3 regions of the Streptomyces sp. NPDC051664 genome follow, and region 2 is predicted to be linked to each of the others. Evidence: riboswitches for the same ligand, from Rfam matches in the RefSeq annotation. Region 2 holds a riboswitch; each other region holds the start of a gene.
What was found. Region 2 has a riboswitch for cobalamin ahead of ACIA8E_RS12650 (CbtB domain-containing protein). Riboswitches for the same ligand answer to the same signal wherever they lie in the genome.
Positions count from the first base shown of each region.

Region 1: another riboswitch for cobalamin. It lies ahead of ACIA8E_RS08235 (prenyltransferase/squalene oxidase repeat-containing protein); the one in region 2 lies ahead of ACIA8E_RS12650 (CbtB domain-containing protein).
Region 3: another riboswitch for cobalamin. It lies ahead of ACIA8E_RS02190 (ribonucleoside-diphosphate reductase subunit alpha); the one in region 2 lies ahead of ACIA8E_RS12650 (CbtB domain-containing protein).

Region 1 covers NZ_JBITCU010000003.1:424,708-429,747, reverse strand. The annotation lists gene ACIA8E_RS08245 (aldehyde dehydrogenase) at 1-387, opposite strand, end outside; gene ACIA8E_RS08240 (MBL fold metallo-hydrolase) at 607-1,644, shown strand; cobalamin riboswitch at 1,849-1,983, shown strand; gene ACIA8E_RS08235 (prenyltransferase/squalene oxidase repeat-containing protein) at 2,093-3,358, shown strand; gene ACIA8E_RS08230 (SCO2322 family protein) at 3,355-4,047, shown strand; gene ACIA8E_RS08225 (energy-coupling factor transporter transmembrane component T) at 4,044-5,040, shown strand, end outside.
Region 2 covers NZ_JBITCU010000005.1:287,590-292,629, reverse strand. The annotation lists gene ACIA8E_RS12665 (tetratricopeptide repeat protein) at 1-116, shown strand, start outside; gene ACIA8E_RS12660 (GNAT family N-acetyltransferase) at 247-834, shown strand; gene ACIA8E_RS12655 (CbtA family protein) at 924-1,697, opposite strand; gene ACIA8E_RS12650 (CbtB domain-containing protein) at 1,726-1,944, opposite strand; adenosylcobalamin (AdoCbl) riboswitch at 1,948-2,096, opposite strand; gene ACIA8E_RS12645 (histidine phosphatase family protein) at 2,224-2,820, shown strand; gene ACIA8E_RS12640 (Asp23/Gls24 family envelope stress response protein) at 3,068-3,571, shown strand; gene ACIA8E_RS12635 (hypothetical protein) at 3,737-4,291, shown strand; gene ACIA8E_RS12630 (hypothetical protein) at 4,365-4,862, shown strand.
Region 3 covers NZ_JBITCU010000001.1:485,248-490,287, reverse strand. The annotation lists gene ACIA8E_RS02195 (ribonucleotide-diphosphate reductase subunit beta) at 1-212, opposite strand, end outside; gene ACIA8E_RS02190 (ribonucleoside-diphosphate reductase subunit alpha) at 212-2,608, opposite strand; cobalamin riboswitch at 2,752-2,890, opposite strand; gene ACIA8E_RS02185 (GNAT family N-acetyltransferase) at 2,931-3,431, opposite strand; gene mctP (monocarboxylate uptake permease MctP) at 3,672-5,040, opposite strand, start outside.

The sequences.
Region 1 (5,040 bases), on a different contig from region 2:
CTCGTACGGGAAGGTACGGGCGACGGTGATCGCCGCGTCCCACACCATCATCGCGGCGAGCGCCTGCACCATCACACTGGAGCTGTACGGGGTTCCGTTCTCGGAGCTGATGACGCGGGCGATCTCCTCGTACCGCACGGCGAACGCGTCCTTGATCCGCGTGATCACCTCGATCCGCTCGTCGAGGGACGCCCGCGGCCAGGGCCCTTCGTCGAAGGCCCGGCGGGCGGCGTCGACAGCCCGGTCCACGTCCGCCTCACAGGCGTGCGGAACCCGGCCGATGACCTGCTCGGTGTGGGGCGATATCACCTCGATGACATCCTGGCCGAGCGGATCGACCAACTCCCCGCCGATGAACAGTTTTCCGTGTTCGACAAGCTCGGTCATGGCTGCTGCCTCCCGCGACCCGGCACGTACCGACTCCGCACCTGACTCCATACCTGACTCCGTGTCAGAACTGATACCAGTTCCAGTTCCAGGAGTCCACGGATCCGACGGCGATCGACCTCGGAGGAATAGTCGACCAGGGCTACTACTGGAACGAGTTCTCGTTACAGTGGATGCGGCGCAGCACGGCCGCATGACGGGACGAGAGATGGGGACCACATGACACAGGTGACCGAGCACGGTGGCGGCGTGTGGTCCATCAAGGTCCCCATCCCGGACAACCCGCTCGGCCACACCCTGGTACACGTCCTGGACACCGGCCGCGGCCCGGTCCTGATCGACACCGGCTGGGACGACCCGGAGGCCTGGGACACCCTGGTCGCGGGCCTCACCGCCATCGGAGTCGGCATCACCGACATCCATGGCGTGGTCATCACCCACCACCACCCCGACCACCACGGCCTCTCCGGCCAGGTCCGCGAATCATCCGGGGCCTGGATCGCGATGCACGCCGCGGACACCGCGATCGTGCGCCGCACCCGCGAGTCCGAACCGGGCACCTGGCTGACCTACCTGGCGGTGAAACTCACCGCGGTCGGCGCCCCCGAGGACCACCTCGCCCCCCTGCGCGCCGCCCGCGCCGCCGGCCGGATGCGCACCCTGCCCGGCCTGCGCGCCGCCCTCCCGGACCGCGAGATCGTCCCCGGCGAGCTGCTCGACCTGGCGGGCCGCCGGCTCCGGGCGGTCTGGACGCCGGGCCACACCCCCGGCCATGTCTGCCTGCATCTGGAGGAGGACCACCCGGCGAACCTGCCCGGCCGCGGCCGGCTCTTCTCCGGCGACCATCTGCTGCCCGGGATCAGCCCGCACATCGGGCTGTACGAGGACCCGGACGACGCGACGGTCACCGACCCACTGGGCGACTACCTCGACTCGCTGGAGCGCATCGGCCGGCTGGGGGTCGCCGAGGTGCTGCCCGCCCACCAGCACGCGTTCCCGGACGCGGCCCGGCGCGTACAGGAACTCCTCGACCACCACGAGGAGCGGCTGACCGGCCTGCTCGCACTGCTGGCCACCCCGTTGACGCCGTGGCAGCTGGCCGAGCGGATGGAGTGGAACCGGCCGTGGGAACAGATCCCGCACGGCTCACGGAACATCGCGGTCTCGGAGGCCGAGGCCCACGTCCGCCGACTGGTGAAGCTGGGGCGCGCGGAGGCGATGACAGGGAGCGATCCGATGACGTACATCGCGGTGTGAGGGGGTTCGCCGACGGCCTTCCGACACCGAGCCGCTCCTCCACCTGAACGCGACGAGGCCACACCATGGCCACGGTTCGCGATGAGGCACTGGTCGTCATCAGGGACCGACCTCCTCTCCCACCGCTCCGCTCCGTCCCGACCCGGCCCCACGGGTGACGTACGTCGCCGTCCCGGGCGCCCCTCCGCCCGAAGGGGCGGGCTACGCCCCGGTAGAGTGTGGGCGTCGTCATCATGCCCGTTCAGGGGGAAGCCGGTGCGAATCCGGCACTGACCACGCAACCGTGAGCCGCTGACACAGCGGTGAGTCGGAATGCCCTGTCCGCGGTCGTGACCGGCTCGCGTCACCGGAACCCCGGTGACCGGCACCGTCGAGGCATACGGGGCCGGAGCCTGGTGCCTGAGTGTGCCTGTGCCCGGTTCCCACCGCAGGAGAGGCCCAGCCCACCATGACCGTTCGCCGCACCGCAGCAACGCTCGCCGCCACCGCCACCGTGCTCTGTGCGGCCGCTGCCCCGGCCGCGGTGGCGGCGCCGTCTCCGTCGCCCACCCCGTCCGTCGCGCTGCCGTCCGGGCTGTACGGCACCAAGGACCCGACGTACGACGGGGTCTGGAGGCAGTCGCTGGCCTTCATCGCCCAGCGGCTCGAAGGGGTCACCCCCGCGGCCGCGGCCGTCGACTGGCTGGTCGCCCAGCAGTGTGACAGCGGCGCCTACGCCTCGTACCGCGCGGATGTCAGCAAGCCGTGCGACGCGAAGACCATGACGGACACCAACGCCACCGCCGCCGCGGTCCAGGCGCTCGCCGAGGTCGGCGGGCACGGCGATGCCGTCGACAACGGGGTCGCCTGGCTGAAGTCCGTTCAGAACGAGGACGGCGGCTGGGGTTACAACCCGGGCTCGCCCAGCGACGCCAACTCCACCTCGATCGTGATCGGCGCCCTGGCCAAGCGGGGCCAGCGGCTCGGCGATGTGACGACCGAGGGCGGCAAAACGCCGTACGACGCGCTGCTCGAGCTGGCGATCCCGTGCGGCGGCAAGGACGGCGGGGCGTTCGCGTACCAGCCCGACAAGGCCGGCAAGCTCGCCGCCAACGCGGACGCCACCGCTGCCGGTGTGCTCGGTTCCATGGGCAAGGGGCTGGCCGCCTGGAACAATTCCGCGTCCGAGGACAAGGCGCCCACCTGCCACAAGGGCGCCGTCGTCAAGCCCGAGCAGGCCGCCCAGAACGGCGCGCACTATCTCGCGGGTGCCCTCGCGAAGACCGGCCACCTCAACCAGCCGCCGATGCCGGGCGCCACCGACACCACCGAGCAGCCCGACTTCGGCAACACCGCGGACGCGGTCGTCGCCCTGGCCGCCGCGGGCCACCAGGACAAAGCGGCCGACGCGCTCGGCTGGCTGAAGAAGCACGCCGCGCCCTGGGCGGCCCAGAACGGCCCCGCCGCCTACGCCCAGTTGGTCGTGGCCGCGCACACGTCCGGCGCCGATGCCCGCGACTTCGGCGGTGTCGACCTGGTCGAGCGGCTGAACGCGACCGGACCGAAGCCGGCCGCCGTCCACACACCCTCGCCGGCCACCAGCGACTACGCGGCGCAGGACGGCACCAGCGACGACGCCGGTCTCGGCGTGTGGTGGCTCGTCGGTATCGGTCTCGCCGCCGGTGCCGGTGTCGGCTTCCTCATCAGCAGCCGCCGGAAGAGCCCGCAGCTGTGAACCGGGCGGGGAATCGATCCGGGTGGCCGGCGGCGGGCGCCCTGCTGCTCGTTCTCGGCGCCGTCCTGACCCTGTTCGGCGCGGGCACCGCCCACGCGGCCGGCTACCGCTATTGGTCGTTCTGGGAGGGCAAGGGGACGGGCTGGACGTATGCCACCCAGGGCCCGTCGCTGGTCCGGCCCGACGACGGTGCGGTGCAGGGCTTCCGGTTCTCGGTGAGCGAGGACTCCCAGGACTCGGCGAAGCCGCGCCGCGCCCCCGACTTCGCGGCGATCTGTGCGGACACCCCCGCCAAGGACGGCACCAAGCGGGTCGCGCTCGTCATCGACCCCGGCACGGCGGCGGACGCCCCTGACGGGGAGACGCCGCCCGCGCCGCGTACCGCGTGCGCGCAGGTCGCCGAGGACGCGAGCGCCGCGGAGGCCCTCGCCTCCGTGGCCAAGCCGCTGCGCTACAGCAGTGAGGCACTGCTCTGCGCGATCTCCGGCTATCCGGCCTCGGGCTGCGGTGAGCAGGTCTCCGGCACCGGGCACGCCGACACTACGTCGCAGGCGCCCGCGAGCCCGTCCGCCTCCGCCCACCCGGGGAGTGGCCGCGGCGGTCCGTCCGCCGGGATGCTCGCCGGTGTCGCCGCCGTCCTTCTGCTCGGCGTCGCCGCGGTCGTGCAGGCCCGCCGCCGCCGCGGATGACCGTCTCCGCCGGCACGGCCCGGCAGGTCCCTGCCCTGCGTGCCCTCGAGGCGACCCGCAGCAACGCCCTGCCCGCCGGGGCCTGGTGGCTGTGGGCGCTCGGGCTGGCCACCGCCGCCTCCCGGACCAGCAATCCACTGCTGCTCGGGCTGCTGGTGGGGGTGGCCGGTTACGTCGTGGCGGCGCGCCGGACGGATGCGCCGTGGGCCCGTTCGTACGGGGCGTTCATCAGGATCGGGCTGTTCGTCGTAGGCGTGCGGCTGCTGTTCTCCGTCTTTCTCGGCTCGCCGATCCCCGGTACGCACCCGGTGTTCACCCTGCCCGAAGTGCCGCTGCCCGACTGGGCGCAGGGCGTCAGGATCGGCGGCCGGGTCACCGCCGAACAGCTGCTCTTCGCGCTGTACGACGGGGCGAAGCTGGCCACCCTGCTGATCTGCATCGGCGCGGCGAACTCGCTCGCCAACCCGGCCCGGCTGCTGAAGTCGCTGCCGGGCGCCCTGTACGAGGCGGGTGTCGCGGTCGTCGTCGCGATGACGTTCGCACCGAACATGGTTGCCGATGTGGTGCGGCTGCGCACCGCACGGCGGCTGCGGGGCCGCCCGGCCGGTGGCATCAAGGCCGTCCTGCAGATCGGACTGCCGGTGCTGGAGGGCGCGCTGGAGCGGTCGGTGGCGGTGGCGGCGTCGATGGACGCACGCGGATACGGGCGTACGGCCCAGGTGCCGCGCGCCGTCCGGCACACGACGAACGTCCTCACGCTCGGCGGGCTGCTGGGGGTCTGCGCCGGCACGTACGCTCTGCTGGCCTCACAGGGTGCGGTGTACGGGCTGCCGCTGCTGTTCGCCGGACTCGTCGCCGCGATGGCCGGGCTCCGGCTCGGCGGTGCCCGCTCGGTCCGCACCCGCTACCGGCCCGACCGGTGGGGGGCCAGGGCCTGGATGGTGGCCGGGTCGGGTGCGGTGGTCGCGGCGGCGATGATCTGGGCGGGCAGTG
Region 2 (5,040 bases):
TGCTCGGTCGCACGTTGGAGCGGCAGGGACGGCAGGCCGAGGCGACACCGCATCTGCGCATGGCTGCGGCGATGTCCGGGGACTTCTGGGACGACGAGGGCGACTCGGACGTCTGAGGCGGAGCGCCTTCGGTAGGGCTGCGGGCGTGTTCGGGGGGAGTCGGCCCTTACGCACGTCGCTACCCCCTCTTCGGTCGGCCAAAATTCCGATGCGTCGAGGCTTGCCGCCGTGATAGTCCGACGAGTCATGGAAGCTCTTGTGACAACGCGGCTCGTGCTCCACCCTCTGACCCCCGCAGAGGCGGAGTACGTAGTGGAAGGCCGTCCCGGGCCGGACGCCCTCTGGGCACCTGACTATCCCAACGACGGCGACCGGGCGGGCGCGCGGCACTTCCTGGAGCACTGCGCGGACACCGGCAATCCCGAGCCGTTCGGCGCGTACGAGATCCGCCTCCGCGAGGACGGGCACGCCATCGGCGGAGTCGGCTTCCATGGCGTCCCGGACGACCAGGGGCAGGTCACGATCGGCTACGGCCTGATACCGGCGATGCGCGGCAAGGGGTACGCCTCCGAGGCTCTGCGCGCGCTGCTGGAGTTCGCCCGTGCCGAGGGTGTCGCGTCGGTCAAGGGCGACGCCGACCTCGACAACGCCGCGTCCCAGCACGTCATGGCAGCGGCCGGGATGCGCTTCGTCGGGGAGGACGACCTGCTGAGGCACTACCGGATCGACTGGACGGCCGGATCGGCGGCCGAACGCGGGGACGGAGCGGCTGCGACGGACGGAGCCGCCGGGTCCGCACCTTCTCCCCAGGTCTCGGCTCGACGTCCGTCATGACGCCGGACACCCGGGCGGCTGGACCCCTACCACGACCGAACCCGCCAGGCAGCTCCTGGCGGGTTCGGTCGTAGTGGTGTTTCGGCCGGTCAGCCGGCAGCGGTGGCCGTGCGGGATACCGTGCCACCCTCCGCCGGGACCGGGTCCGGTCCCGGCACCAGCAGCCGTTCGGTCAGGTAGCCGAAGAACAGACCGAAAGTGGTCCAGAGCGTGGCCTGAACGGCGAGGGTGGCGAGGCGGAACTCCCACAACAGGCCGGCCGGGAAGTCCTTGCCGACCTCGTTGAACGAGGGCAGGAAGGCGTAGGCGAGCCCGATGACGAGGACGTAGGCGGCGGATGCGACGATCGTCGCGTTCCAGTTGCCCAGGCGAGGAGCCAGCCGCTTGCCGAGGATGACGGCCGCAATGGCGAGCAGCACACTGAGAGCGACCATGAGGAAGAACATGGCGGTGCGTTGGCCGATCGTGTCGGGGTTGCCGACGGCCGGCGGGTTGGCCGGGTATTTGAGGAACGGCACGACGTACACGGTCAGCAGGGCGCCGAACGCGATCAGTGCGGCCGTGGCCCGGGGGCCGAACCTGCCGATGCGGCCGAGGGCGTAGCAGAAGACGAGCGCGGCGATGCCGCCGACGGCCACGCCGAAGACGAGGACACCGGTGGCGAGGCCGGCCGTGGACTGCATGGCGCGGCTGACGAGTTCCTCGCCGCCGCCGTGGTCGTGGCTGTGCGCCTCTTCGAGGGCGATCGCCGCGTCGACCCGCGACTCTCCGAGGAAGTAGGCGACGGCAAGTGCGAGCGCGCCCGCGACCAGGCCGGCCAGCATTCCGCGGACCAGCAGGGCTCTGACAGATATGGAGTTCATGAGGGGTTCCCCTGGCTTGCTCGGTATGTCAGTGGCAGGGGAAACCGAGCAGGTGGCGACCGTCGTGGACCCACTCGTGGACACCCTCGCCGGAGATGACCGCAGTGGCGCCCTGCTCGGCGCCGACGAAGTACAGCAGAACGAGCATGAGAATGCCGAAGAAGACCGCCCATGGGGCGATGGCCTTCAGCGAGATGGGAGTGATGGCGGGTGATGCGACGGCGGCGGGGGCAGCAGTCTGTGCCATGGCAGAACCTCCTGGGGGAACACGCGTCCCGATCGTGGTGCCTGAGACGACAGTGCTGGGTCTGACTTCCCGTACGGATACGGGTTCACAGTGGCGCGACCGTGCCGGATTCTCACCGGACTTCCATCACACCGTCGTCATGTTCGTCGCGACCATACCGTCTGGGAGCACCCCGCCGCCATGGCACCATCTGCCCACCCCACAGCCCCGGATGCCATGGTGTGCTTACTGAAGAGGCCACAGTTCAGGGAGTTGACGCGGGTGTTCACGGTACGGGTGATGTTGATCTCACCGGCGCTCAACGCGGCGCTGCGCGAGGCCCGCTTCGACGGCGACACCCCGCTCGACGCGTCCGGCGTCCGGCGGGCGCGTGCGGCCGCGGCCGAGGTGCCGGCTGCCGACCGCCGGGTGCACGGCTCGGACGCGCGGTGCGCCGGGACCGCCGAGGCGTTGGGGCTGCGGTCCGAGCCCGAACCTGCCCTTCGCGGCTGGGACTTGGGTCGCTGGCGCGGACAACGGCTGGCGGAGGTGAGCCGGGACGAGCCGGAGGCGGTGTCGACCTGGCTGTCCGACCCCTCGGCCGCCCCGCACGACGGTGAGTCGCTGCTGGATCTGCATGCGCGGGTGGGCGGCTGGCTGGATTCGCTGCATGGGGAGGGCGCCGATGACGGCAGCGTGCTCGCCGTGGTCGAACCCGCTGCGGTGCGGGCCGCGATCGTGCATGCGCTGGGCCTTCCGCCGCAGGCGTTCTGGCGGCTGGACGTCGCTCCGCTGACACTGACCGAGCTCAGCGGCCGGTCCGGGCGTTGGAACCTGCGTTGCGGGCGGCCCCTGAGCACCGGAACGGACCAGAACACCCCAGCGCACGGAAGGTAGCCGGGTGAGCCGTCTCCGTGACGGACCGCGGTATCACGTACGCCCCCTCCACCATGCGTCACGACGGACTGCGCCTCCCCTGTCCCGGATGAAGGGCGGGCACCCGGGACCCGACTCCCCCACACCGAACTGCTCCCCTCCGCGGCGGACCCGGCCGCGAACCCTTCCGCCCAAGCAATGCTGACAAATCGTACGTAAAATGGCCAAGGCGATCGAGCCCACCTCCTCTTCGGAAGGGCGACCGACCATGACCGATCAGACGCAGCTGAGCCGGCCCGAGACCACCCGCCCATCCGAGTCCACGCACGGAGCAGGACCGCAGAGCGAAAACCGCCGAGAAAACCGCCGGACGGAACCCGGGGCACGAGGGCGTACCACGATCGCCGACGGCGTGGTGGCGAAGATCGCCGGGCTGGCGGCCCGGAGCGTGCCCGGAGTCCAGGGCATGGGCGGAGGCTTCATCCGCGGTATGGGGACCGCGCGGGAGCGAGTGCCCGGAGCGGGAGGTCGGTCCGTCACCGGCGGGGTCAAGGTCGAGGTCGGCGAGGTCCAGACCGCGGTCGACCTGTCGATCATCGTCGAATACGGCTTCCCGATCGTCGAGCTCGCGGGCGACATCCGGACCGAGGTGATCGCCGCCATCGAGCGGATGACCGGTCTGGAGGTCGTAGAGGTCGACATCACGGTTACCGACGTGAAGCTGCCCGACGAGGAAGAGGAGGAGCAGGTGCCGGAGAGGCGAGTCGTGTAGGGGTTCGCCGGACCGGATCGCACCTGGTCGAAGGGGGTGACCATCGGCCGTGTCGTCGGCCTGAAACCTCGGCTGTCTCCCGAGGTCCGTCGGATATCCGCCTGGTACAGGGCCACTGAGGCAGCCGCACATGACGGGGGTGGCTGACCTCGATCGGAGGACCAGATGTCCACAGGAATCATTGTTGCCATCGTCGTCGTGGTGGTGGTCCTTGTCGCCCTCGCGGTGATTGTCCGGCTCGCCATTCGGCGGCGGCATCTGCGGGAGCGCTTCGGGCCCGAGTACGAGCGCACTGTTGAAGCCGGTGACAGCCGCACGGCGGCCGAGCGTGATCTGCGCGACCGCGAGCAACGTCACGACGACCTCGATCTCAAGCCGCTGCCCTCGACCGCTCGTCAGCAGTACGCGCAGGAGTGGAACAGCGTGCAGGAGCACTTCGTGGACCGTCCGCAAGAGGCGGTCGGTGAGGCGGACCAGCTGGTGACCCGGCTCATGAAGGAACGCGGTTACCCGACCGAGGGCTATGAGCAGCAGGTGAAGGATCTGTCGGTCGAACACGGGCGCACGCTGGAGCATTACCGCGCCGCCCACGAAGTCAATGCACGAGCCGGTGGCCAGCAGACGACCACCGAGGAACTGCGGGGAGCGATGGTGCACTACCGCGCACTCTTCGACGACCTGCTCACCAACGGCGACAGGCCGGGGCAGCAACACACTTGACCCGGCGCCCGCGTATACCGGCGGGCCACGGATCGAGAGCCCGTCGAAACCCATTCGGACGAGGTGAACAAGCATGCAGCGCGAACACGGTGGAGCAGGCGACCACAGCAGCGCGACCGACGCGGGACTCAGCACCGAGGATCTCGCCCGGCCCCGGGACGACCGAGACGCAGATCGTGGAACACCGCCGGCAGCGGCGGCCGCTCCCCCGCCCACCGTGGGCGCCGCCGAGGGATCCCCGTCCACGGAGCAGGCCGTGGCGGGTACACCGCACGCTTCGGCGCCGGAGCAGGGCCAGGAGAACGAGCCGCTTCTCGGTCCCGAGGAAGCCGAGGCCTTCAAGGCCAAATGGCAGGCCGTCCAGACAGCCTTCGTCGACGATCCGCAGGACGCCGTCCGTACGGCCGACGCCTTGGTCGCCGAGGTCATGCAGACGCTGGCCCGGTCGTTCGCATCCCGCAAGGAAGGGCTCGAAAGCCAGTGGGGCCGGGGTGAGGAGGTCCTCACCGAGGATCTGCGCATAGCGCTTCAGCGCTACCGCTCGTTCTTCAACCGCCTGCTCAGCACCTGATCGCGGAGTGATCGGTTGCGATCCGGGCCACGGTCTCCTGGCCCGGGTCGGGTGTGAGCGACAGCAGTCGTCGGCCACGTGGAGAAACACGATTCTCGGTGCTGTCGGCCACGGGATGGGCGGGCGGCGCCAATACGGGTGAGAACCGGGAAATGCTTCGCCCGACGAGCTCGCCGCC
Region 3 (5,040 bases), on a different contig from region 2:
GTCGCGAAGAACGCGACGAGCCGGCCGATCATGTGCTGCTCGCCGGGTGACAGCTTGGCGAGGTCGGCCACGTCGGAGTGGAGGTCGACCTCCTCGACCGTCCAGGTGTTCTTGATCGCATCACGGTAGCGCTCGTAGAAGTCGGGGTAGCGCATGGGCCGCAGGGTCAGTTCGAAGCCCGGGTCGAGCAGATTCTTCTCGGTGGTGCTCATTACTGGCAGGCCTCGCAGGACTCGGGGTTTTCGAGGGAGCAGGCGATCGCGTCCGCGTCGGGAGCCGCCGCCTGCTGCACGGGAATGGGGACGGCGGCCGCGGCCTGGCCCGATGCCGCGCGCGCGATCCGGGTCGCCGGGCGCGAGCGCAGGTAGTACGTCGTCTTCAGCCCCTGCTTCCAGGCGTACGCGTACATCGAGGAGAGCTTGCCGATCGTCGGCGTCTCCAGGAACAGGTTCAGCGACTGGCTCTGGTCGAGGAACGGCGTACGCGCCGCCGCCATGTCGATCAGTCCGCGCTGCGGGATCTCCCACGCCGTGCGGTACAACGCCCGCACGTCCTCCGGGATCCAGGCGAACCCCTGCACCGAGCCGCTCGCCTCGCGCAGCGCCTCACGGGTCCGTGCGTCCCACACGCCGAGCTTCTTCAGCTCATCCACCAGATAGGCGTTGACCTGGAGGAACTCGCCGCTGAGCGTCTCGCGCTTGAAGAGGTTGGAGACCTGCGGCTCGATGCACTCATACACCCCGGCGATCGAGGCGATCGTGGCGGTCGGTGCGATGGCCAGCAGCAGCGAGTTGCGCATACCGGTCTTCGCGATCCGGGCGCGCAGCGTGTCCCAGCGCTCCGGCCAGGTCAGCTCGGTGGCGTAGTGGTCGGGGTGCAGCACACCGCGGGCGGCGCGCGTCTCGGACCAGGCGGGCAGCGGACCGGACCGCTCGGCGAGGTCGCAGGACGCCTCGTACGCGGCGAGCATGATCCGCTCGGAGATCTTCGTGGAGAGTGCGCGGGCCTCGGGGGAGTCGAACGGCAGCCGCAGCTGGAAGAAGACGTCCTGGAGCCCCATCGCGCCCAGGCCCACCGGGCGCCAGCGGGCGTTGGACCGGCCGGCCTGCTCGGTCGGGTAGAAGTTGATGTCGACGACCCGGTCGAGGAACGTCACGGCGGTACGGACGGTGGAGTCCAGCCGCTCCCAGTCGATCTCACCGTCGGCCACGAACGCCCCGAGATTGACCGAACCGAGGTTGCAGACGGCCGTCTCGCCGTCGTCGGTGACTTCGAGGATCTCGGTGCACAGGTTCGACGAGTGGACGACGCGGCCCGGCTCGGCGGTCTGGTTCGCGGTCCGGTTGGAGGCGTCCTTGAAGGTCATCCAGCCCTGGCCGGTCTGCGCGAGGGTCCGCATCATCCGGCCGTACAGCTCACGCGCCGGCATCGACTTGCGGGCCAGGCCCTTGGCCTCGGCAGCCCGGTACGCGGTGTCGAACTCGTCGCCCCACAGGTCGACCAGCTCGGGCACGTCGGCGGGCGAGAACAGCGACCAGTCGCCGTCCGTGTCGACCCGGCGCATGAACTCGTCCGGGATCCAGTGCGCCAGGTTGAGGTTGTGCGTACGCCGCTGGTCCTCACCGGTGTTGTCGCGCAGCTCCAGGAACTCCTCGATGTCCGCGTGCCACGTCTCCAGGTAGACGGCGGCGGCGCCCTTGCGGCGGCCGCCCTGGTTCACCGCGGCGACCGAGGCGTCGAGTGTCTTCAGGAACGGCACGATGCCGTTGGAGTGCCCGTTGGTGCCGCGGATCAGTGAACCGCGGGCGCGGATCCGGGAGTAGGAGAGGCCGATGCCGCCCGCGTGCTTGGAGAGCCGTGCCACCTGGTGGTAGCGGTCGTAGATCGAGTCGAGCTCGTCCAGCGGCGAGTCCAGCAGATAGCAGGAGGACATCTGCGGGTGCCGGGTGCCGGAGTTGAAGAGTGTGGGGGAGGAAGGGAGGTAGTCGAGGCGGCTCATCAGGCCGTACAGCGAGGCGACCTCGTCCAGTGCGTGCGCCGAGTCGTCCTCGGCGAGACCGGCCGCGACCCGCAGCATGAAGTGCTGCGGCGTCTCGACGACCTGACGGGTGTGCGGGTGGCGCAGCAGATAGCGGCTGTGCAGCGTCCGCAGTCCGAAGTAGCCGAACCGGTCGTCGGCGCCGTCGGCGAGCGACTGCTCGACCAGCGCGTCGAGCCGGGCCGCGTGGAGCGCCACGAACGCGGCCGTGCGGTCCGCGATCAGACCCTCGCGGTGGCCGACGGCGACCGAGGCGGAGAAGGACACCGCGCCCTGACCGGCCGCCTCGTCCGCGATGTTGCGGGTGAGGAGGCGGGCGGCGAGCCGGGAGTACGCGGGGTCCTCGGAGATCAGACCCGCGGCGGCCTCGGTGGCCAGCGAACGCAGCTCTGCCTCGTCCGACCGGGCGTTGCGGCCGCGCAGCGCGGCGGCGGCGACGCGACCGGGGTCGGTGTCGGGCAGATCGACGGTGAGGTCGGTCAGGGTCCGCAGCAGTGCGGTCCCGGGTCCGTCGTTCGTGGTTCCCGTGGACTCGGCGACTGAAGCCGGATCGGCTGGCGCGATGGTCATGTGGTGCTCTCCCTCGCTCGGCTCGGGGCCGGGCGGGGAGCGGGGGCAGCCGGGCAGAGGCGTGCCCAGGAAAGGGGGCAGCACTCCGTGCGGCGTCCACCGGCCCATCCGCGAGGCCCGGACGTCTGGGCGTCCGGATCGGTCGAGCCGGACGCGCTGTCGGCAGGTCCTCGGACTTACAGGGTGCGCAAAAGTACACCGATCACACCGTTGCGGGACAGTTCCGGATTCACACCGGATTTCCCTGCGGCGACAGCGAGCACGAGCATACATGTGGGGGCCGCCCGTTGAGGCAGCCCCCACATGTTGTGTCGCTCGGGTTTCACAGGGTGAGGCTGTAGGTAAGCAGTTGGAGGCCTGGAATGGGGTACCAGTCGCGCTCCGGAGTCCGTACGAAGCCCAGGCGGCGGTAGATCCGGTGGGCGGCGAGCATGGTCGACTGCGTCGACAGGACGAGCCGCGCGACGCCGTCAGTACCCCGTGCGCGGTCGATACAGGCCCGTACGAGCGCCTCGCCCGCCCCGAGGCCACGCGCCTCCCGGGCGACGGCGAGCATCCGGAATTCGGCCTCGTCGGGGCCGGCGATGTCGGCCCACGGGTTGCCGGGCGGTGCGTATGTCACGCCGCCCAGTACCCGGCCGTCGGCACCGACCGCGACGAGCACGTCGGCCTCGGCGGCGCGGCGAGGCACGTCGCGGAGTTGTTCGAGATACGGGTCGTCGGCACCGAGGTCGAGCAGGCCGTCGTCGAGGTACGCGTATGCGGTGATCTCGCCGAGGAGGGGGAGTTCGGTGGGGTCGACGGGCCTGATCGATATGTCCATGGCGGAAGTGTGCCGTACGGGGGTGGGGCCCGGGGCAGCTGCCCGGGTGCGCCAGGGGTGCCGCTCCTGTCCGAAACCTGTGTGGCCCGGCCGGCGACGGATCCTTCCTCCGTCGTCGGCCGGGCCACATTTTTGACTGGCGTGCAGGCCTAGGGTCTCTTGTTCGGATCATGCCGGGCTAGCAGGGCCCGGCACGCACATCAGCCGCTCCCTCATCCGGCCTGATCCGAACGAAAGACCCTAGTTGGTCGACGGGCTCGTGTCGGGGGAGGCGGCCGGCTCAGGCCTGGCCAACGGGAGTTCGACCTTCACGCCCGGGTCGCCCGCGTCCGCCGTGTAGTCGGCCGGTGACGTCTCGTCGATCCCGGCCGGGGCCTTCACCGCGTTCAGGACGAACGTCAGCACCACCGTCACCACCACGTTCAGCACGAACGCAGTGAGGCCGATGTAGCCGATCTCGCCGATCCCCGGGATCTCCTTCGAGGAGCCGCCGAAGTGCGCCTGGGTCGGGCTCGCCACCCCGTACGCGGCGAGCGTGCCGTAGACCATGCCGACCGCCCAGCCGGCGAGCAGCGCCCAGCGGTGGAACCACCGGGTGAACAGGCCGCCGACCAGCGCCGGGAACGTCTGCAGGATCCAGATCCCGCCCAGCAGCTGGAAGTTGATCGCGACCGTCTTGTCCATCGTGAGGACGAAGACGAGCGCACCGACCTTCACCAGCAGCGACACCAGCTTGGAGACCTTCGTCTCCTGGGCCGGGGTCGCGTCGGGCTTCAGGAAGTCCTTGTAGATGTTCCGGGTGAAGAGGTTGGCTGCGGCGATCGACATGATTGCGGCGGGCACCAGCGCGCCGATACCGATCGCGGCGAACGCAACCCCGGCGAACCAGTCGGGGAACATGTTCTCGAACAGCTGCGGGATCGCCAGCTGCCCGTTCTGCACCTTGACCCCGGCGGCGATCGCCATGAAGCCGAGCAGCGCCAGCAGGCCCAGCATCAGCGAGTACAGCGGCAGGATGGTGGTGTTGCGCCGGATCACGTCACGGCTGCGGCTGGAGAGCGTCGCCGTGATCGAGTGCGGGTACATGAAGAGCGCGAGCGCCGAACCCAGGGCCAGAGTGGCGTAGCCCCATTGGCCCGTCTCGCCCGGTGCGAGCGCTCCGCGCGGGGCGCCGGTTGCCGGGTTCTTCTGCGAGAACGCCTCGCCGGCCTTGGCGAAGATGTCGTCGAAACCGCCCAGCTTGATCGGGATGTAGATGATCGCCACCGCGATGACCAGGTAGATCAGGCCGTCCTTGACGAACGCGATCAGCGCGGGGGCCCGCAGCCCGGAGGAGTACGTGTACGCGGCGAGCACCGCGAACGCGATCAGCAGCGGCAGGTCCTTGACGAACCAGTGCGTGGTCTCGCCGCCGCCGACGCCCATCACGTCCAGCACCGCCTGGATGCCGACGAGCTGGAGCGCGATGTACGGCATCGTGGCGAGGATGCCGGTGACGGCGACCGCCAGCGAGAGCCCCTTCGATCCGAAGCGGCCGCGGACGAAGTCCGAGGTGGTGACGTACCCGTGCTTGTGCGACACCGACCACAGCCGCGGCAGGAAGGTGAAG